Regions from separate parts of the Streptomyces sp. NRRL F-5755 genome, predicted to be linked through region 1. Evidence: riboswitches for the same ligand, from Rfam matches in the RefSeq annotation. Region 1 holds a riboswitch; each other region holds the start of a gene.
What was found. A riboswitch is a leader RNA that binds a small molecule or an ion and turns the genes downstream of it on or off. The one in region 1 is predicted to bind cyclic di-AMP.
Positions count from the first base shown of each region.

Region 1 (6,939 bases):
CCTGCCCGGAACTGTTCACGTGGGAGTTCGCCTCCGACCCGTACCCGGCGTACGCCTGGCTGCGCGAGCACGCGCCCGTACACCGCACCCGGCTGCCCAGCGGTGTCGAAGCCTGGCTGGTGACCCGGTACGCGGACGCGCGGCAGGCGCTCGCCGACACCCGGCTGTCGAAGAACCCGGTGCACCACAGCGAGGCCGCGCACGGCAAGGGCAAGGTCGGCATCCCCGGCGAGCGCGGCGCCAACCTGATGACGCACCTGCTCAACATCGACCCGCCGGACCACACCCGGCTGCGCCGCCTGGTCTCCAAGGCGTTCACGCCGCGCCGTATCGCCCGGTTCGCGCCCCGCGTACAGGAACTGACCGACGCGCTCATCGACTCCTTCGCGGAGCGCGGCGAGGCCGACCTCATCCACGAGTTCGCCTTCCCGCTCCCCATCTACGCCATCTGCGACCTGCTCGGCGTCCCGCGCGAGGACCAGGACGACTTCCGCGACTGGGCCGGGATGATGATCCGGCACGGCGGCGGGCCGCGCGGCGGCGTCGCCCGGTCGGTGAAGAAGATGCGCGGCTACCTCGCCGAGCTGATCCACCGCAAGCGCGAGGCCCTGGGGGAGGAAGGGGCCGACGACCTCATCTCCGGTCTGATCCGCGCTTCCGACCACGGTGAGCACCTGACGGAGAACGAGGCCGCCGCGATGGCCTTCATCCTGCTGTTCGCGGGCTTCGAGACCACCGTCAATCTCATCGGCAACGGCGTGTACCAGCTGCTGCGCCACCCCGACCAGCGCGAACTGCTCCAGAAGGCCGCGGCGGCGGGCGATACGGAGCTGCTCGCCGCCGGGGTCGAGGAACTGCTGCGCTACGACGGCCCGGTCGAGCTGGCCACCTGGCGCTTCGCGACCAGGGACCTGACCCTGGGCGGGCAGCGCATCGCCGAGGGCGACCCGGTCCTGGTCGTGCTCGCCGCCGCCGACCGCGACCCGCGGCGCTTCGCGGAACCGGACGTACTGGACCTGACCCGCCGCGACAACCAGCACCTCGGCTACGGCCACGGCATCCACTACTGCCTGGGCGCGCCGCTGGCCCGCCTCGAAGGCCGGACCGCCATCGCCACGCTGCTGACCCGGCTGCCGGACCTGGAACTCGCCGCCGACCCGGACGATCTGCGGTGGCGCGGCGGACTGATCATGCGGGGGCTGCGAGCCCTGCCGGTGGGGTTCACACCCGTACGGAAGTGATGGTTCCGCTTATACGGAAGTGACGCCATACCCCGTACGGAAGTGACGCCACGTCAGGCCGTGACCTGAGCGTGATCTCCGCTACACCGGCTTGTGACGAGCGGGCCGCACCGCTACTTTCATCCGTCTGAAAGGCCGGGGCGGGCCGTGCGGCCCACGGTCCCGGCCTTTCGACGACAACTCAACCGCCGCTCGAAAGGCAACCGCATGCGCTCCGGGACCGGCCGACACCGTCGCCCCCGTCAGGCTCCGGCCATCTTCGTCACGGCGGGAGTCGCCGGCGGCGCCCTCGCCATGCCCCTGCTCGCCGCCGCCGACGCGCAGGCGGCCGACGCCGCCACCTGGGACCGGGTCGCGCAGTGCGAGAGCGGTGGCGTGTGGAGCGCCAATTCCGGCAACGGTTTCTACGGCGGCCTCCAGCTGACCCAGGAGATGTGGGACAAGAACGGCGGCGGGGCGTACGCCTCGCGCCCCGACCTGGCCAGCCGCTCGCAGCAGATAGCCGTCGCCGAGTCGATCCTCGCCGCGCAGGGGCCGGACACCTGGCCGAGCTGCGCGGTGAACGCGGGGCTCAAGAAGGGCGGTGGCAGACCGGACGTGGACCCGGGCACCACCCCGTCGCCGGAGCCCTCCTCGTCGGCCCCTTCCTCCAGGCCCTCCCCCTCCACTCCCGCCGAGCCGTCGCCCTCCGGCTCCGGCAAGCCGTCCCGGACGCCCGAGCCCGGCGGCACGCGGACCCCGGAGCCGAAGCCGTCGCCGACCGACCCGTCCCGCAGCGGCGACGCGTCCCGTACGCCGGACCCGTCCGGTACGGGCCGTACGGACGACCCGGCCACTCCCGGCGGCGACAAGGCCACGGAGCCCACCACACCTCCGTCCCCGGGCGGCAAGCACCGCGGCAAGCCCAGCGAGGACGAGGGGCCCGCCACGGGCACCGGAGGCACGGGTGACGCGGGCCGGTCCGGCGGGGAGCACCCGTCGCGCGGCGGTGACGCGCACCGTACGGACCCGGCGTCGCCCGGCGACTACACCGTGCGGCCGGGTGACAACCTGTCAGTTATCGCCGAGGACCGCGGGGTCTCCGGGGGCTGGCCGGCGCTGTACAAGGCCAACAAAGGTGTCATCGGGGGCGATCCGGACCTCATCCACCCTGGCCAGCGCCTTGATCTGACCGCCGAACCGAGTGGTTCGTAAGTAATTGACCGGTTTGGTGAAAGTGAGACATGGATCTCGTTCGGCAACCCGCCGTCCGCCCTGTCCGTTGTTTCCAAACCTGCGACGACCTGCGGAAATGTGATGATCCTGTGATGTCTGAGGGTCAACTGGCCTCAGATGTAGGGGTTTGAACCGGCGGGCCGTTCGTGTTTACCGTCTTCATCGCTCGCCAAAGCGGGCCCTTCAGCCACACGCCGAATCCTGCCGGTGGCCGGAGGTCATACGTCGCGACAGCGCCGAAGGCAGGAGCGGGGGACCCAAGGTAAGTCGCCGGCCCCGCCCGCGGAAGCGGGACAGCCGGCTTGGGGTGAAGCCGCGTGGAAGCTCACGCGGCCGGGCCACTCACAGCCCGAACCCGACAGCTCACCTCGTAGGCGTCGGTGAGGAAACGAACCATGCTGAACACCAAGGGCAAGCACCGCCGTCCCTCCAAGGCCGTCCGCGTCGCCACGCTGGCCGGTGTCGCCGGTGCCGCTGTGGCCGTCCCGCTGATGGGCGCCACCTCTGCCTCCGCCGCGAACAACTGGGACGCCGTCGCCCAGTGCGAGTCCGGCGGCAACTGGTCGATCAACACCGGCAACGGCTACTACGGTGGCCTGCAGTTCACCAACTCCAGCTGGAAGGCCGCCGGCGGCACCAAGTACGCCCCGCGCGCCGACATGGCCTCCAAGAGCCAGCAGATCGCCGCGGCCGAGCGCCTGCTCGCCATCCAGGGCCCGGGCGCCTGGACCTGCGCCGGCGGCCACCTGGGCAAGGGCAACTCGAACGCCACGGCCGAGGGCGGCTCCTCGCAGGGCTCCCACAAGTCCTACAAGTCGAAGCGCTCCTACTCGGCGCCGCAGCACTCCTCGCGGTCCGAGGCCCGTAAGCAGGGCGAGGAGCTGGCCCGCAAGACCCCGGCCCCGTCCCACAAGTCGACGCCGAAGTCGAACCCCAAGGGCAACTACACCGTCAAGTCCGGTGACACCCTCGCCAAGATCGCCGCTTCCCACGGCACCAACTGGAAGTCGGTCTACGAGAACAACAAGTCCGTCATCGGCGGCAACCCCAACCTGATCTTCCCGGGTCAGAAGCTGGCCGTCTGAGCCCGCTGAAACCCGACGGCCCCCGGGTGACCGTGTCGCCCCGTACGTACGGCGGTACGCACGGAACGGCACGCGCCCGGGGCCGGGCCGCTCGCACCGGGAATCCGCTCATCCCGTGAGACCGCCCCGCCACGGCGTGTGAACCCCCGCACGCGCCGCGGCGGGGCTTCTCCCTTTCCGCCGGCCGCCCGGCTCCGCAGCGGGCCCGTACCACCCACGCGCCCACTTCCCCGTACAGCGAACATTGCGCCCGTACGTCCCGTGAACAGGGCCTTTGCGGGTGTTTTCGTCCCAAGGGCCGGGCTGGCGGCGAGCGGAACCCCGGGAGGCCGTTAGGCTCGTGCTGCAGAACTCCAGACACCCATGAAGGAGACAACGTGCCGTCCATCGACGTCGTCGTAGCTCGCGAGATCCTCGACTCGCGAGGCAATCCCACGGTCGAGGTCGAGGTCGGCCTCGACGACGGCAGCACCGGCCGTGCCGCCGTTCCGTCCGGCGCCTCCACCGGCGCCTTCGAGGCCATCGAGCTGCGGGACGGGGACCCGAACCGCTACCTGGGCAAGGGCGTGGAGAAGGCCGTCCTCGCGGTCATCGAGCAGATCGGCCCGGAGCTGGTCGGCTACGACGCCACCGAGCAGCGCCTGATCGACCAGGCCATGTTCGACCTGGACGCCACCGACAACAAGGGCTCGCTCGGCGCCAACGCCATCCTGGGCGTCTCCCTGGCCGTCGCGCACGCCGCCTCCGAGGCCAGCGACCTGCCGCTGTTCCGCTACCTGGGCGGCCCGAACGCCCACGTGCTGCCGGTCCCGATGATGAACATCCTGAACGGCGGCTCGCACGCCGACTCCAACGTGGACATCCAGGAGTTCATGATCGCCCCGATCGGCGCGGAGTCCTTCTCCGAGGCGCTGCGCTGGGGCGCCGAGGTCTACCACACCCTCAAGAAGGTGCTGAAGAGCAAGGGCCTGGCCACCGGCCTGGGCGACGAGGGCGGCTTCGCCCCGAACCTCGGCTCCAACCGCGAGGCCCTGGACCTCATCCTGGAGGCCATCAAGGAGGCCGGCTACACCCCCGGCCAGGACATCGCGCTCGCGCTGGACGTCGCCGCCTCCGAGTTCTACAAGGACGGCGTCTACGAGTTCGAGGGCCAGCAGCGCACCGCCGAGCAGATGACCGCGTACTACGCGGAGCTGGTCGACGCCTACCCGCTGGTCTCCATCGAGGACCCGCTGTTCGAGGACGACTGGGACGGCTGGAAGGTCATCACCGACCGCCTGGGCACCAAGGTGCAGCTGGTCGGCGACGACCTGTTCGTGACCAACCCGGAGCGCCTGGCCCGCGGCATCGAGGAGGGCTCCGCCAACGCCCTGCTGGTCAAGGTCAACCAGATCGGTTCGCTGACCGAGACCCTGGACGCCGTCGAGCTGGCCCAGCGCAACGGCTTCAAGTGCATGATGTCGCACCGCTCCGGCGAGACCGAGGACGTCACCATCGCCGACCTGGCCGTCGCCACCAACTGCGGCCAGATCAAGACCGGCGCCCCGGCCCGCTCCGAGCGCGTCGCCAAGTACAACCAGCTGCTGCGCATCGAGGAGATCCTCGACGACGCGGCGGTCTACGCGGGCCGCTCCGCCTTCCCGCGCTTCCGCCTTGCGGACTGACAGGCACAGCAAGGGCTGATCGGGCTGATCCTTCCGGGGCCGCGCGGCCCCGGCGGCAGTCAATGACGTACGTCCCCGGCGGCGGTCCCGTACCGTTGCCGGGGACGTACGTGCTCCGGGCCGCACCGGCCCGGGCCGCTCACCCAGGGAGGGCGACGTGTCCGCGGAACGGTTCTCCACCGCGACCCGGCTCAAGGCGCTCGGCGAGCAGGCCGCCGCCCGCGTCCAGCGCGCCCGCCCGCGCCGCCGCGGCCGCCTGACCGGCCGCGCGGCGCTGCTCGCCCTGGTCCTGTGCTCCCTGGTCGTCGCCCTCGCCTACCCCACCCGGCAGTACATCTCGCAGCGCGCCGAGATCGCCGACCAGCGCCGCCAGGCCGAGCGGGCCGGGCAGCGCGCCGACGAACTGCGCGACGAGAAGGCCCGCTGGCAGGACCCCGAGTACGTACGGCAGCAGGCCCGGCTGCATCTGCACTACGTCATGCCGGGGGAGACCGGCTACATCGTCCAGGACGGCTCCGGCGACGGGAAGCGGCGCACGGGCCAGGGCGCCGCGGAACGGCCCTGGTACGACAACATCTGGAACGGCCTCGACGCCGCCGACAAGTAGCCTGGCCGGGGCGCCTGAGCCGCCCCGCCCACCAGCCCGGCACCACCACACAACCGAAAGCATCATGTCCGTGTCTGAACACCGCATGCCCCCGCCGCAGACCGAGCGCACCGAACCGACCGAGGCGGACATCGCGGCCTTCAAGGAACAGCTCGGCCGCCCGCCGCGCGGCCTGCGCGCCATCGCGCACCGCTGCCCCTGCGGGCAGCCGGACGTCGTCGAGACCGCCCCGCGCCTGGAGGACGGCACCCCCTTCCCCACGCTCTACTACCTCACCTGCCCGCGCGCGGCCTCCGCGATCGGCACGCTGGAGGCCAACGGCGTGATGAAGGAGATGACCGAGCGGCTGGGCCGGGACCCGGAGCTGGCCGCGAAGTACCGGGCCGCCCACGAGGACTACATCCGGCGCCGCGACGAGATCGAGGAGCTCCAGGGCTTCCCCAGCGCGGGCGGCATGCCGGACCGGGTCAAGTGCCTGCACGTCCTGGTCGGCCACTCGCTGGCGGCGGGCCCCGGCGTCAACCCGCTCGGCGACGAGGCGCTGGCGATGCTGCCGCAGTGGTGGCGCAAGGGCCCGTGCGTGACCCCCTGCCAGGAGCCGGGCGAAGGAGAAGGCGAATGAGGCGCGTCGCCGCCGTCGACTGCGGCACCAACTCCATCCGCCTGCTCGTCGCCGACCTCGACCCGGCGACCGGCGAGCTGAAGGACCTGGACCGCCGGATGACGATCGTGCGCCTGGGCCAGGGCGTGGACCGTACGGGCCGGCTGGCCCCCGAGGCGCTGGAGCGCACCTTCGCGGCCTGCCGCGAGTACGCCGGGATCATCCGTGAGCTGGGGGCCGAGAAGCTCCGCTTCGTCGCCACCTCCGCCTCCCGCGACGCCGAGAACCGCGACGACTTCGTACGCGGTGTGCGGGACATCCTCGGCGTCGAGCCCGAGGTGATCACCGGCGACCAGGAGGCCGAGTTCTCCTTCACCGGGGCCACGAAGGAACTGACCGGCCGCACCGACCTGGCGACGCCCTACCTGGTCGTCGACATCGGCGGCGGCTCCACCGAGTTCGTCCTCGGCTCGGACGCCGTACGCGCCGCCCGCTCCGTGGACATCGGCTGTGTCCGTATGACCGA
Region 1 covers NZ_LGCW01000115.1:79,392-86,330, forward strand. Annotated here, with positions in the region: gene ADK86_RS14200 (cytochrome P450 family protein) at 1-1,241, shown strand, start outside; gene ADK86_RS14205 (transglycosylase family protein) at 1,449-2,435, shown strand; cyclic di-AMP (ydaO/yuaA leader) riboswitch at 2,639-2,848, shown strand; gene ADK86_RS14210 (transglycosylase family protein) at 2,852-3,541, shown strand; gene eno (phosphopyruvate hydratase) at 3,919-5,205, shown strand; gene ADK86_RS14220 (FtsB family cell division protein) at 5,363-5,812, shown strand; gene ADK86_RS14225 (DUF501 domain-containing protein) at 5,898-6,434, shown strand; gene ADK86_RS14230 (Ppx/GppA phosphatase family protein) at 6,431-6,939, shown strand, end outside.

Region 2 (6,939 bases), on a different contig from region 1:
CGGGGGGCGCGGCACGCTGCACGCGGCCGGGCTGGCCGGGGACGCGGACGTGGTCGCCACCGCGACACTGTCGAAGTCCCTCGGCAGCCAGGGCGGCGTGGTCCTCGGACCGGCCCGGGTCATCGAGCACCTGGTCAACACGGCGCGGACGTTCATCTTCGACACCGGGCTGGCCCCCGCGGCGGCCGGCGGGGCCCGTACGGCGCTGCGGCTGCTGCGCCGCGAGCCGGAGCGCGCGAGCCGGGTCCGCGAGGTGGCGGACGAACTGCACCAGCGGCTCACCGAGGCCGGGCTGACGGTCGCCCGCCCGGACGCCGCCGTGGTGTCCGTACGGGCGCCCTCGCCGGAACAGGCCGTCCGGTGGGCCGCGGACTGCCGCGACGCGGGCCTCCTGGTCGGCTGTTTCCGCCCGCCGTCCGTACCCGACGGCATCTCCCGGCTCCGGCTGACCGCCCGCGCGGACCTGACCGCACGGCAGACGCGCGAAGCGGTCCGCACGATCCTGCGCACCGCGCCGGGCGCCTGAGAGGGGCCGGCCGCCCGTTGCGTACGGCGGACCGGTTCACCTCACCTCGCGGACCGGTTTCACCCCACCTTGGTGAAGCGGCGGTCGGCCAGCCCGCCGACGAAGGACGTCCAGGCGGCGGAGGTGAACAGCAGGGCCGGGCCCGCGGTGTTCTTCGAGTCGCGCACCGCGAGCAGCCCGGGGCCGATGCGGGCCGTCTCGACGCAGTTGTTCATCCCGGTGCTGCGGCTGCTGCGCCGCCACCGGAGGCCGGGCCGGACGGTGCGGGGCCGGGCGTGCCCGGACGGGACTGACATGGTGCCTCCTCAGACGCCGGTGCCGGCCCATGAGGTATCGGCGGCCCGGGCGATGAATTCCGCTGACTTCTCGCAGGAGAGGGCGCGCCCCCGCAGCGTGTCGAACGCATCGCTGTACGCCCTGAGGTCCTCTTTACGTTCCAAGTAGAGGCTACTCGTCAAATGGTCGAGAACAACCACATCCAAGTCAGAAGTGAGCGGAAAGGAGAAGATAACGAAAGGGCCGGTGATGCCGATGTGCACACCGGCCGCGAAGGGCAGCACCTGTAGTCGCACATGCGGCAATTGCCCCATGTCCAGAATGTGGCGGAGCTGCGCCGCCATCACCCGGGGCGAGGAGATCTCCCGCCGCAGCACCGCCTCGTCCAGCACCGCCCACAGCTCCAGCGGCCGCGCGCCCCGCAGCACCTCCTGACGGGCCATGCGCACCTCCACCAGCTCGTCGATCTGCCGCGCGGGCAGGTCCGACAGCGTCGCGCGGGTCACCGTCCGCGCGTAGTCCGCCGTCTGGAGCAGCCCCGGCACCACCGTCGTCTCCAGCGTGCGCGCCCGCGACGCCCCGAACTCCAGGCTGATGAAGTCCCGGTACTCCGGCGGCAACAGGTCCCGGTGGGTGTGCCACCAGCCCCGCCGGGCGGTACCGTCCTGCGCGCCGCCCCCGCACAGCGCCGCGAGCAGGGCGCGCAGCTCCGCGTCCCGGACGCCGTACACGTCCAGCAGCAGTTCGACATCGCCCGGTTTCACCCCGCTGCGCCCGGTCTCGATGCGGCTGACCTTGGACTGGTGCCATCCCACCCGGCGGGCCGCCTCGCCGCTGGTGAGTCCGGCGAGCGCCCGCTGACGCCGTAATTCGGCACCCAGCTTGCGACGGCGTACCACGGGCCCGTGCCCCATGCCTGTTCCTCCGTCCCGTTCCGCGAGGCCATCCCGTGCGCGCACCCGGCCCCGGTGGCCGATTCCGATCCGACAGTGTGCCGCGCAAATACGGTCTCGCGTAGCAGAGTTCACTGCTTCGGGCGACAGATATATGCACATCTTGGTGGATGACCCGTCACAGTCGCAGCAGGAGTGGCAGTCTGGCGCACAGCAGCGGTCCGAGGCCGGAGACGAGGGTGCCGAAAAGACCGGACAGCGACGGCGGCTTCCTCCGGCGGCGGGCCGGAGCCGAGCCTCGGTGGGAAAGGGACGGGTCGCGATGGCAGACCATCAGGAATCCTCACTCACTCTGCCCAGCACACCGGCTTCGGTCGCCGAGGCCCGCAGGTACGTCACGGGTGTGCTCGCCGAATGGGGCCTGCCGGACCGGACGGAGACGGCCGACACCGTGCGCCTGATCGTCTCGGAGCTGGCCACCAACGCCGTGCAGCACACCTTCGGCCGGTCCCCGGTCTTCACCGTCGATGTCCGGCTCGACCGCGACGAGCGGCTGCGCATCGGGGTCACCGACGACCATCCGCGCTGGCCGAAGCGGCTGCCGGCGGCCGTCCAGCAGGACAACGGGCGCGGCATGGTGATCGTCCGCTTCCTCACGGCGGAGTCCGGCGGACAGCTCACGGTCGAGCCGACGCAAGCCGGGGGCAAGACGGTGTGGATCACGCTGCCGTGGAAGCTGTTCCTTCCGTAGCGGCCCGGCCCGCCCCGCGGCGCCTCACGGCTTGGCGAGAAAGCGCGGCCTGCGGCGCCGGCCCCCGCCGCACGCGCAGCCCACGCCGTCGCCCCGCCCCTGCCGGTACGTAGGACTGCTCTCCCGCCCGCAGCGGGAACAGCGGCACGGCCACGGCTCGTAGGCACCGGGGCAGGGGACGAGCGGCGTGAGCCCGGCCGCGTACATGACGCGTTCGGCGACGGTGGCCGGCCCGGGGGCGGGCGGGGCCGCGGCGACCGGGGGCACGGCCGAAGCCGTGGTGACGGGAGGAGCGGCAGGCGCGGGCGGAACCGTGGGTGGCGGGGGAGGCGCGAACGCCGGCGGGGATACGGGCGCAGGGGAAGGCGCGGGACCGCCTGGTACGGGAGAGCCCGGAAAGGGACCGCCCTGTACGGGAGCGCCTGGCACAGGACCGCCCGGTACAGGACCGCCGTTCACCGGTTCCCCGCCCGCGAGATCGCCCGGATGCCATTGGTGCAGGCAGGAGGCGCACCACCACAGGAGTTCGCCGGCGCCGTAGACCCCCTCGTCCTCCCACAGCACGTCCGTGCTGCCGCAGGCCGGGCAGGGGGCGGCGGGGGAGCGGCGGCGCAGAAGTCCGCGCAGGTTCACGAGTCGGTCCCGGTGTGCGGGGGCTGGGGCAGGTGCGTGTGCATGGGTCTCCTCACGTGCTAAGGAGACTCCATCGGTTCGCCGTCGCCAAAGCAAGGACGACCAGGTCACAAAAGATTTCCACCGCGCGGTGTCCGGCGGCCTCCCGGGCGACCACGGGGGTTCTCCGAGCGGGACGGCTCAGGAGGACGAGTCGCGCACCGCCGGCTTGATGTGCCCGTTCCGGTGCCCCAGTACGCGCGGCAGCAGCGCCCACAGGCCGCCGCAGGTCACCAGCGTCACGGACCCCGCCGTCACGCCCGCGCCGCGTCCCAGCACGACGTCGACCACGAGCAGTACGGCACCGGCCAGCGCCAGCGCGAGCACCGCCATGCCGGCCGCCGTCAGACGCGCCGAGACCTCCACGATCAGCCTCTTCGCGCGCCGCCGGAACAGCACCCGGTGCACCGCCGCCGGCGCCGTGAGCAGCAGCGTCGCCAGCACGGCCAACAGCAACGTACCGACGTAGAAGGCGCGTTGCGTGGTGTCCAGGGACACGAAGCGCGGCGTGAAGGCCAGCGTCAGCAAGAACGCGAACAGGATCTGCACCCCGGTCTGCAGGACGCGCAGTTCCTGGAGCAGTTCGCCGAAGTTGCGGTCGTAGCGCTCCAAAGGCGTCTCGTTGCGGTCCGCGCACACGGCGTACCGGTCGGATCCGGACTGCTGGTGCGATCGGGGCGATGCGTTCCGGTCGTCTTCGGTGAGGGGGGCCATTGTGTCCGGGTATCCACCGACGCGTTGAACATTCCTGACGCGCTCCTGTGCGGACGGGTGCCCTGACGCGCGTACGGGCGCCGGTGCGCGTACCCCGGTACGGGGCCCGGGGCGCACCCGGCCCCGTACGCACGCTCTTTCAGGACAGTTGCAGGCCGTCTACAGGACAGCTCGGTACGGCCGCGTCAGCGGACCCTGCCGTACGAGACGCTGCGCGACCAGATGCGCTCCAGGCGCACCACGGTGCCCGGCTTGGGCGCGTGCCAGATCTTGCCGTTGCCCGCGTAGATGCCCACGTGGTACACCCCTCGGCGCGAGTGGAAGAAGACCAGGTCGCCGAGGCGGCGCGCGGATGCGGACAGGTGCCGGGTGCGGTTGTACTGGGCCGCCGCGGTGCGTGGGAGCCGCTTGCCGGCCCGTTTGAACGAGTACAGCGTCAGCCCCGAGCAGTCGAAACGGTACGGCCCGGTGGCCCCGTACTTGTACGGCGAGCCCTTCTTGGAGGCGGCTATCCGCAGTGCCGCCGCCGAACTCGACGCGGCTTCGGCCTCCGCCGAGGCTCCCGGTACGACCAGTGTTCCGCCGACCGTGGCCAGTGCGACGGCGGACACCAGTCCGGCTCGCACCAGCAGGGGGGACATGGTGGTACGCGCACTCATGCGCAACCCTTCGTCAGCCGCCGACGAAGGAGTACCTGTCGGGTTCGGGCAGGCGAAGATGCCCGGTCGCGGTGGCGACTTCACCCCAAGGGCCCGTGCGGCCGCGGTGGCCGCCGGTCCCGTCGTGCTCGGGTCCTCCGCTCCTGCCGATCCAGGCGCATCGACCGGACATCCGGTACGGCGGCAGGATTGGGCGTCCGCCCGGACCGCCCCACCGCGGTGGCGGGGGCTTGTCGTCGGAGCGATCGTTGCGCAACCGGCGCCCGGATTCCGAGCAGAAACGGCGATATGTGAGTTTGGTCACGTATGCGCCGTTCAGGTGGACAGTGGGCGTTTCGCGGGGGCGCCGAGAAGGGTGAGGACTCGCGTACCAGGCCCGGAACCGGGGGTTCCGGGCGACACGTACGCAGGCCGCGCAAGCCGTGTGACGCAGAGCGCGACCCCGCGGCTACGCCGTTCGGGCGAGCCCGATCGGGCTCCGTGTCGGCATGTTCCTGTGCTCTTGGGGTGCTCCGGCGCCTCCTGTCCTGCTCTGTCGCTCCCGTCCGGCACGTTCCTGTTGGGGCGGTTGGGCCCCAAAAGGCGGCAGTGGGCAGGGAGGAGGGCACCCGACCCCCGTACGAGCGCCCTCCGGATGCGCGCGGCGCGACGTCAACTCCGGGCGTCGGCCGCGCGGTGAGGGCGCGGGTCAGCTACGCGCCGGGGGTACGGAAACGAGCCGCGCGCGGCGCTCACCGTCCAGGACGCGCAGGGCCTGCGTCAGCGTGCCGGAATGCACCTCGTTCTCACCCCGGTCGTGCATCAGCGTCAACGCGTCCCGCAGGGCGATGGACTTGCCGACCAGGGCCTGTGCGGCACGCAGCCCGCCGTAGGTGTCCGTGCCGCGTGCCGGGTTGATCCGGCCCAGCAGGTCCAGGACCGCCAAGTAGCTGTCGATGAACTCGCCCTCGGCGCGGGTCAGTGCGGGCAGCGGCGGCAGTTCGGGTGGCAGCATCCCGGCTCACCTCGCGCCGAGTGCCGCCGGGCGCGGCTTGCGGCTGCGGGTGAGTCCGTCGATCAGCCCGTACTCGACGGCGGCCGCGGCGTCGAGGATCTTGTCGCGTTCGAGGTCTTCGGTGATCTGCTCGACGGGCCGGCCGGTGTGCTTCGCGAGCAGTTCCTCCAGCAGCGCGCGCGTGCGCAGCAGTTCGTCGGCCTGGATGCGCAGGTCGTCGGCCTGGCCCTGCACCGGTTCGCCGAACGAGGGCTGGTGGATGAGTATCCGGGCGCCCGGCAGGGCGAGGCGCTTGCCGGGCGTACCGGCCGCCAGCAGCACCGCGGCGGCGGAGGCCGCCTGCCCCAGGCAGATGGTTTCGACGTCGCAGCCCACGAACTGCATCGAGTCGTAGATCGCGGTCATCGCGGTGAACGAGCCGCCGGGCGAGTTGATGTAGAGCGAGATGTCCCGGTCGGGCGCGTCGTAGTCGAGGTGCATGAGCTGCGCGATCACGTCGTTGGCCGCGGTGTCGTCGATCGGTGTGCCGAGGAAGATGATCCGCTCGCTGAGCAGCTTGGAGTACGGGTCCATGGTCCGGGCCCCGTACGAGGTGCGCTCGGTGAACTCCGGGAGGACATATCGGGCCTCGGGGCGGTTCATGGGGACTCCTCTTCGCTGTCCATCTGTAAAGAATGTACAGAACGTACGTAGAGCTTGATGGGAGCATGGTTCCGGTGCCGAAGGCAATGGCTGCCGGGGGTGAAGTGCCGGGCGCTCGCTGAGAGCGAAACGGCTCATGGGGCGTCAGTGGCTCCGAAATGCGGGCGAACTGACTGGCTGTGAGGTGTACACGCCTGTTGTCGAGACCGGCGCGGCCCGGCCTCGCGGTGGTCCCTGACCGCCCGTACGCCCCCCTTGCTGCCGTAAGCCCGGAGTGACCGCCTGCTTCCCCCGCGTCACGCGAATGCCTGCACCGGCCGTGCGTCCTGGCCGCGCATCGGCTGCCCTGGGAGTACCCCAACCCCCTCGACAGGGAGAACCGCATCATGCGCATACGCGTCCTTCTGGGGGCCGCGGCCCTCACCGCGACCACCGCCCTCGGCAGCGCCACCACCTCCTCCGCCGCCCCCGTCCCGCCGGCGAGCGGCCCCTCCGCCACCCACGAGAACCCGGCGCGCCACCAGGCCGACGACCGGGCCCACGCCTCGTGGCGCCTCACCTACAGCCGGGCGACGCACAAGGTGCGCGCCGTCTATCCCGGCGCGCGGCTGGTGTCCGCGTTCGGGCGCGCGCCGGGCGGCCCCACCACGAACATGGCGAAGGTGGACCACTGGCGGTTCATCTACGAAGTACCGCCCCGTCACCGAGGCGCCAAGCCGGTCCTGGGCGCGTACATCGACGCCGTGCTCGGCGGCCCCATCGGACAGCCGCGGCCGGGCCGGGGCGCGTGGCTGGACAACGCCCCGATCAAG
Region 2 covers NZ_LGCW01000298.1:31,504-38,442, forward strand. Annotated here, with positions in the region: gene ADK86_RS33205 (8-amino-7-oxononanoate synthase) at 1-526, shown strand, start outside; gene ADK86_RS33210 (DUF397 domain-containing protein) at 586-822, opposite strand; gene ADK86_RS33215 (helix-turn-helix domain-containing protein) at 832-1,716, opposite strand; gene ADK86_RS33220 (ATP-binding protein) at 2,018-2,446, shown strand; gene ADK86_RS33225 (DUF6328 family protein) at 3,260-3,832, opposite strand; gene ADK86_RS33230 (C40 family peptidase) at 4,018-4,491, opposite strand; cyclic di-AMP (ydaO/yuaA leader) riboswitch at 4,495-4,659, opposite strand; gene ADK86_RS33235 (hypothetical protein) at 5,180-5,485, opposite strand; gene ADK86_RS33240 (ATP-dependent Clp protease proteolytic subunit) at 5,492-6,127, opposite strand; gene ADK86_RS33245 (hypothetical protein) at 6,514-6,939, shown strand, end outside.
Region 2: linked by a shared signal. The riboswitch ahead of ADK86_RS33230 (C40 family peptidase) and the one ahead of ADK86_RS14210 (transglycosylase family protein) in region 1 are both predicted to bind cyclic di-AMP.

Region 3 (6,939 bases), on a different contig from region 1:
CGGGAAGCGCTCGGCGCCGAAGAGGAGGCGGAAGGCAGCGTGAGCACCACATCCGTGGCCTGACCTCCGCCGCCCCGGGCCGGCTGCCACACGGCTGCCGCCTGGGCACTTTCCAAGGTCGCGCGCGCCCTTTCGATCTCCGCGCGCGCACCGGCGCACCCCGCGCCGCTTCGAACGCCCCTCGAACGCGGCGCCAAGAACGCGCATACTGTCCGCCGAAAGGCGGCCAAATGCCCGTTGTCGGGAAGCCCGAAACCTGCCGAAGATTGTCGCCGTCACGTACCGCCGGGTACAGTCGCCGCTAATTCTCCTGCTGCCGAGGCGAAAGAGAAGTGGTGGTGAACGACCGTCACTCGCCGGAGTCCCCCGCTCCGGCTGTCCCGTCTCCCGATGCCTCGTATGCGCATTACCCCGCCTACGAGTCCTACGGGCACCAGGACACCCAGGCCGGCCAGGCGGCATACGGCGGCGGCGCACCGTACTTCGGTGCGCTCCCCGGCCACCAGGCCACCGGCGCGCACGACGCTTCGCCGTACGACACCACCGCGTACGGCACCGACGCGTACGCCACCGCCGCGTACGCGACCGGTGCCTACGGCGGCGGCTACGACGCGGGTACCCACCCCGCGGGCGTCTACGGCACCGGAGCGGCCAACTCCGGCTCCCCCGCCACCGGCACGCAGCCGGAGGCCGCCTACGACCCGTACTCCCACACGGCGTACGACGGCGGCTACGGACCGGGCGGCGCGACCGGCCCCGACGCCTACGAGGCCACCGCGGTCTGGGGGGCCGTGGAGTCGGACGTGATCGCCGGTATTCCGGCGCAGGCGGGACCGCCGCAGACCGGGTACCCGTACGGCGACGCCGCCAGCTCCCAGTGGGAGACCATGACTTGGGCCGGGCCCGGCCTGGGCCTGTACGGCGGCGAACCGCACGAAAGCGGGCAGCCGTACGGTTCCGGACCGTACGCGAACACAAACGATCAGTACGGGTCCGCCTACGGAACGTATGAGGCGGCTTCGGGTACGGACGCGGCGGAGGACCGATTCGCCGACGAGCACGGCCTCGGCGCCACCGCCATCGCCGAAGCGCTCACCCAGACCACCCCGGCGATCACGCCCGACCTCGACGGCCCGGACGGTTTCGACGGCCTCGGCTCCCAGGCCCCTGGAGGCCCCGGGGCCCCTGAGGCCGCCGAGGACCCGTACGCCACCGACATCACTCCCGAGGGCAGCCCCGCCTCCAGCGGCGTGCCCGTCGCGCGCGGCTCCCGCTCGCGCCGTGCCGCGCAGGGCAGCGGGTCGTCCGGCCGCGGTCGCCGCCGTACCGCCAAGCGCTCCGCGCTGCTGACCGTCGCGGTGCCCTCGGTCGCCGCCATGGGTGTGTGCGCCGTCGCCGCCGCCTCCGTCACCAGCGGCGCCGAGAGCGGCGCCAAGGACGGCACGACGACCCAGGCCGCAGGGGACCCCGCGGCCGTGCAGCCGGCCGTCGCCAACAACAAGCTCGACACTCAGCTCGCCAGCCTGAGCGCGGGCGCCGACGACTTCGCCGACCGCGCCAGCCGTACGCAGGAGCGCATCGACCTCAAGGCCCGGCAGCTCGCCGAGAAGAAGCGCAAGGCCGACGAGGCGGCGCGCAAGGAGGCGATGCGCCCCAAGTTCGTGCTGCCCGTCGCGCAGCACGGTCTGAGCGCGCTGTACGGGCAGGCGGGCGTGAACTGGATGTCCGTGCACACCGGCATCGACTTCCCGGTCGGCTTCGGCACGCCCGTCATGGCCGCCACCGACGGCACCGTACGCACCCAGTGGAACTCCGCCTACGGCAACATGGCGATCGTGACCGCCCCCGACGGCACCGAGACCTGGTACTGCCATCTGAGCAGCACCAAGATCCGGTCGGGCAAGGTCAAGGCGGGCGACCAGATCGCGTACTCGGGCAGTTCCGGCAACTCCACGGGACCGCACCTGCACTTCGAGGTGCGCCCGGGCGGCGGCTCGGCCATAGACCCGCTGCCGTGGCTGCGCAGCCACGGGCTCAACCCGAACTGACCGGCCGGCACGGCTGACGCCCCGTCCGGCGCACCCCTTGAGGGAGCGCCGGACAGCTGCGTCAGAGCTTCCCGGCCGGCGTCAGAGCTTCTCCACCGGCGCGTACCGCAGCAGCAGCCGCTTCGGCTTCTCGCCGCCGAAGTCGATCGTCGCCTCCGCGTTGTCGCCGCTGCCCTTGACCGCGACGACCGAGCCCAGACCGAAGCTGTCGTGCGTGACGCGGTCGCCGACCGCCAGCGAGACCACCTCGCGGTCCTTGGCGCGCCGGGTCGCGAAGCCGCTCGGGCCCGCCTTCGTACGCGACGAGGACAGGCCGGAGCCGAAGCCCCCGCCGCCCGTGCCGGAGAGGCTGCCCATCGAGGCGGAGGGCGTCGCGGGGCCCGTGCGCCGCCAGTCCACGTACTTGTCCGGGATCTCCTCCAGGAAGCGGGAGGGCGGGTTGTACGACGGCTGGCCCCAGGCGCTGCGCATCGTGGAGCGGGTCACGTAGAGCCGTTCGCGGGCGCGGGTGATGCCGACGTACGCCAGGCGGCGCTCCTCCTCCAGCTCCTTGGTCTGGCCGAGCGCGCGCATGTGCGGGAAGACGCCGTCCTCCATGCCGGTCAGGAAGACGGTGGGGAACTCCAGGCCCTTGGCGGTGTGCAGCGTCATGAGGGTGATGACGCCGGTGCCCTCCTCGTCCTCGTCCGGAATCTGGTCGGAGTCGGCGACCAGCGCGACCTGCTCCAGGAAGTCGGCGAGGGTGCCGGGGTTCTCCTCGCCGCGGTCCTGCTCGAATTCGAGGGCGACGGCGGCCAGTTCCTGGAGGTTCTCGATGCGGGTCTCGTCCTGCGGGTCGGTCGAGGACTGGAGCTCGGCCAGATAGCCCGTACGCTCCAGGACCGCCTCCAGGACAGTGGCGGGGCCCGCGCCGGACTCGACGATGGTCCGCAGCTCCTCCATGAGCGTGTTGAAGCGCTTGACGGCGTTGGCGGAGCGCGCGGCCATGCCGTACGCCTCGTCGACGCGGCGCAGCGCCTGCGGGAAGGTGATCTTCTCGCGGGCGGACAGCGCGTCGATCATCGCCTCGGCGCGCTCGCCGATGCCGCGCTTGGGCACGTTCAGGATGCGGCGCAGCGGGACGGTGTCCTCGGGGTTGGCGAGGACGCGCAGGTACGCGAGGACGTCGCGGACCTCCTTGCGCTCGTAGAAGCGCACACCGCCGACGACCTTGTAGGGCAGGCCGACCCGGATGAAGATCTCTTCGAAGACGCGGGACTGGGCGTTGGTGCGGTAGAAGACCGCGACATCGCCCGCCTTGGCGTCGCCCGCGTCGGTCAGCCGGTCGATCTCGTCGGCGACGAACTGGGCCTCGTCGTGCTCGGTGTCGGCGACGTAGCCGATGATGCGGGGGCCCTCGCCGGCGTCCGTCCACAGGTTCTTGGGGCGGCGGTTCTCGTTGCGCTCGATGACGGCGTTGGCGGCGCTGAGGATCGTCTGGGAGGAGCGGTAGTTCTGCTCCAGCATGATCGTCGTGGCGTCCGGATAGTCCTCCTCGAACTGGAGGATGTTACGGATCGTGGCGCCGCGGAACGCGTAGATCGACTGGTCGGCGTCACCGACCACGCACAGCTCACCGGCCGACTCGGCAGGCCCCACCAGCTCCCGTACGAGGGTGTACTGGGCGTGGTTGGTGTCCTGGTACTCGTCGACGAGGACGTGCCGGAAGCGGCGGCGGTAGTGATCGGCGACATCGGGGAACGCCTGGAGGAGGTTGACCGTGGTCATGATGATGTCGTCGAAGTCCAGGGCGTTGGCCTCCCGCAGCCGGGCCTGGTACATCGTGTACGCCTCGGCCACCGACTTCTCGAACCCGTCGGCAGCCTGCTGCGCGAAGGTCTCCTCGTCGATGAGCTCGTTCTTGAGGTTGGAGACCTTGGCGCTGAAGGACTTGGGCGGGAACCGCTTGGGGTCGAGGTCCAGATCCCGGCAGACCAGGGCCATCAGGCGCTTGGAGTCGGCCGCGTCGTAGATCGAGAAGGACGACGTGAAGCCCAGCTTCTTGGACTCGCGGCGCAGGATGCGCACGCACGCGCTGTGGAAGGTGGAGACCCACATGGCGTTCGCACGGGGGCCCACCAGGTCCTCGACGCGCTCCTTCATCTCGCCCGCGGCCTTGTTGGTGAAGGTGATCGCGAGGATCTGGCCGGGGTGCACACCGCGGGCGCCGAGCAGGTGCGCGATGCGGTGCGTCAGGACGCGGGTCTTGCCGGAGCCGGCGCCCGCGACGATGAGCAGCGGCCCGCCGCTGTGCACCACGGCGGCCTTCTGCTGGTCGTTCAGCCCCTCCAGGAGGGCGGCGGGGTCCACCGCGGGGCGGGGGGCGCCGTCGCGGTAGTACGGGTCGCGGCCCGGGCCCACGGCGTGCGGGATGCCGCCGGGCACGTCGAAGCGCCCGCCGAACAGGTCGGCCGGGATCTCCTCCTGTGCCGGACCGCTCTCGTCCTCGGGAGGCGGCGGGGGCCCCTCATCCGTGGGTTCGAGGTCCGCCAGGAAACTGTCGTCAAAGAGGCTGCTCATCGCCCATCGAGTGTAGGCCGCCGCACTGACAGCCCGGCCCGAACCGCGAAAACCGGCCGTGTGACCTGGCCCGCCTCCCCCGGCGGGTGGCGGGCGTCACAGGACACGCACCGGTCGCGGAAAGATCACGAAAAGGTTTCGGGCATATCGCACATCAGCCTTCCCAGGAGCCACACGGGTTGGCTACCGTGCTCGCTCGGGCAGCCCGCCGTCCCCGCGGTCGAACAGCGTCCGCACGGGCCGCCCCCGCCGAGTCCGGCCCTGCCGCCAGGCATCCGGAGCCGGGGACCCACACGTACCACCGGGGTGAATCGGCCGGTACGGCGCGAGGTGCCGGGGCACGCGCCCCCAGGACCTCTCCCGCAGCCGTACAGGCCGTAGGGCAAGCCTTCCGCAGTGGCCCGAACCCGACAGCTAACCCGGTAGGCGGTCCACGGAAGGAGGCGCCGACCTTGGCGTCGCACCGCAAGCCGCGCACCCGCATACTCACCTCCCCCGGTAGCCGACGTACGGCCGCCGGGCTCACCACCGCAGCCCTCGCCTCGGTCACCCTGCTCTCGCAGACGGCCGAAGCCGCGCCGAGCCAGCCGAAGCAGTCCATCGAAGAGGTCAAGCAGAAGGTCGACGACCTCTACCGGCAGGCCGAAGTGGCGACCCAGAAGTACAACGCCGTCAAGGAGCAGGCCGACGAGCAGCGCGGCACCGTCGACCGCCTCCTGGACGACACCGCACGGCGCACCCAGAAGATGAACGACGCCCGGCGCCAGTTGGGCACGTACGCCGCGGCCCAGTACCGCAGCGGCGGCATCAGCCCGACCGCGCAGCTGCTCCTGGCCCGTAACCCGCAGCAGTTCGCGGACCGCAGCCACCTGATGGACCAGCTGACCGGCGCGCAGAAGAAGGCCGTCAGCGACTATCAGGAGCAGCAGGCCAAGGCCGTACGCCAGCGGGCCGAGGCGTCCCGGAGCCTGGAGCGGCTCACCGAGACGCAGGCATCCCTGAAGGAGTCCAAGAAGGACGTCCAGGCCAAGCTGGCCGAGGCCCGGCAGCTGCTGTCCCGGCTGACCGCCCAGGAGAAGGCGCGGCTGGCGGAGCTGGAGCGCAAGAAGGAGGCCGAGGCCAAGCGCAAGGCCGAGGAGCTGGCCCGTAAGCAGGCCGAGAAGGAGCGCAAGGAGCGGGAGGACCGCAAACAGCACGACAATCCGGACCCGGGCACCGGAACGCCGGATGGCGGTTCCGGCGGGTCCGGTGGCTCCGGCAGCGGTACGTCCGACGGTTCGTACGCGACCAAGGCCGCCAAGGCGCTCGCGTTCGCCCGCGCGCAGATGGGCAAGCCGTACGTCTGGGGCGCGACGGGCCCGAACTCCTACGACTGCTCCGGCCTGACGCAGGCGGCCTGGAAGGCGGCGGGCGTCTCGCTGCCCCGTACGACCTGGGACCAGGTGAAGGCCGGCGACCGGGTGGCGACCAAGGACCTCAAGCCCGGTGACCTGGTGTTCTTCTACAACGACATCAGCCACGTCGGCATGTACATCGGCGACGGCAAGATGATCCACGCCCCCAAGCCGGGGGCCAGTGTGCGGGTCGAGTCGATCTACTACATGCCGATCTACGGGAGCGTGCGGCCGGCATGAGAAGAGGGCCGTGGGGTGCGCCCCACGGCCCTCGGCAGGTCCTCAGCGGTTGCTGCTCACGTCCACAGCAGCGCGATGAAGATGTTGACCACCGTCAGCAGCCCCACCGCCAGGAAGAAGGGCTTCTCCACCTTCTCCTCGTCGCGCTTCACGTAGACCAGGCCCAGGATCACGACCAGTACGGCGAGCTTCACGCCCAACTTGATGTTGTTGAGCGAGTGGTCCTGGGCCTGGTTGAGGCCGACCAGGATGACGCCGGTCACCAGCATCGTCAGCGCGCCGTGCAGCATGGCCGGCACGAAGCGGGCGGTGCCCGCGCTCATCGGCTTCAGCTGGGTCAGGAAGCCGCCGAGCAGCGACGCGATGCCGATGATGTGCAGACCCACGAAGACCTTGGTCACTACGTCCATAGTGGTGGATCGTAGCCCTCGCCTACCACGGCTTCGTACTCAGGTCCGCCTCTCTTCCACTCCGGTCGGAGTCCGCTTCCGTCATGCCTTCGAGACGTGCGGCAACGGGCAGGCGTACACACCGACAGGGCGAGAACGAGCAATACCCGTCAACCCGTCCCCCTTTTGTGGTGCCGAGGTTTAGCGTCCTCAATCAGGCGGCCGACTCCCCACCGCCGCCGGATTCCGCCCCGGCGGTCGTCGGCCGTCCCCGCCGAGAGGAACGGCGGCGGCCCGCTCCCCCTGTTA
Region 3 covers NZ_LGCW01000161.1:3,702-10,640, reverse strand. Annotated here, with positions in the region: gene ADK86_RS16005 (esterase/lipase family protein) at 1-63, shown strand, start outside; gene ADK86_RS16000 (M23 family metallopeptidase) at 339-2,048, shown strand; gene pcrA (DNA helicase PcrA) at 2,130-4,607, opposite strand; cyclic di-AMP (ydaO/yuaA leader) riboswitch at 4,860-5,052, shown strand; gene ADK86_RS15990 (NlpC/P60 family protein) at 5,060-6,241, shown strand; gene ADK86_RS15985 (hypothetical protein) at 6,298-6,651, opposite strand.
Region 3: linked by a shared signal. The riboswitch ahead of ADK86_RS15990 (NlpC/P60 family protein) and the one ahead of ADK86_RS14210 (transglycosylase family protein) in region 1 are both predicted to bind cyclic di-AMP.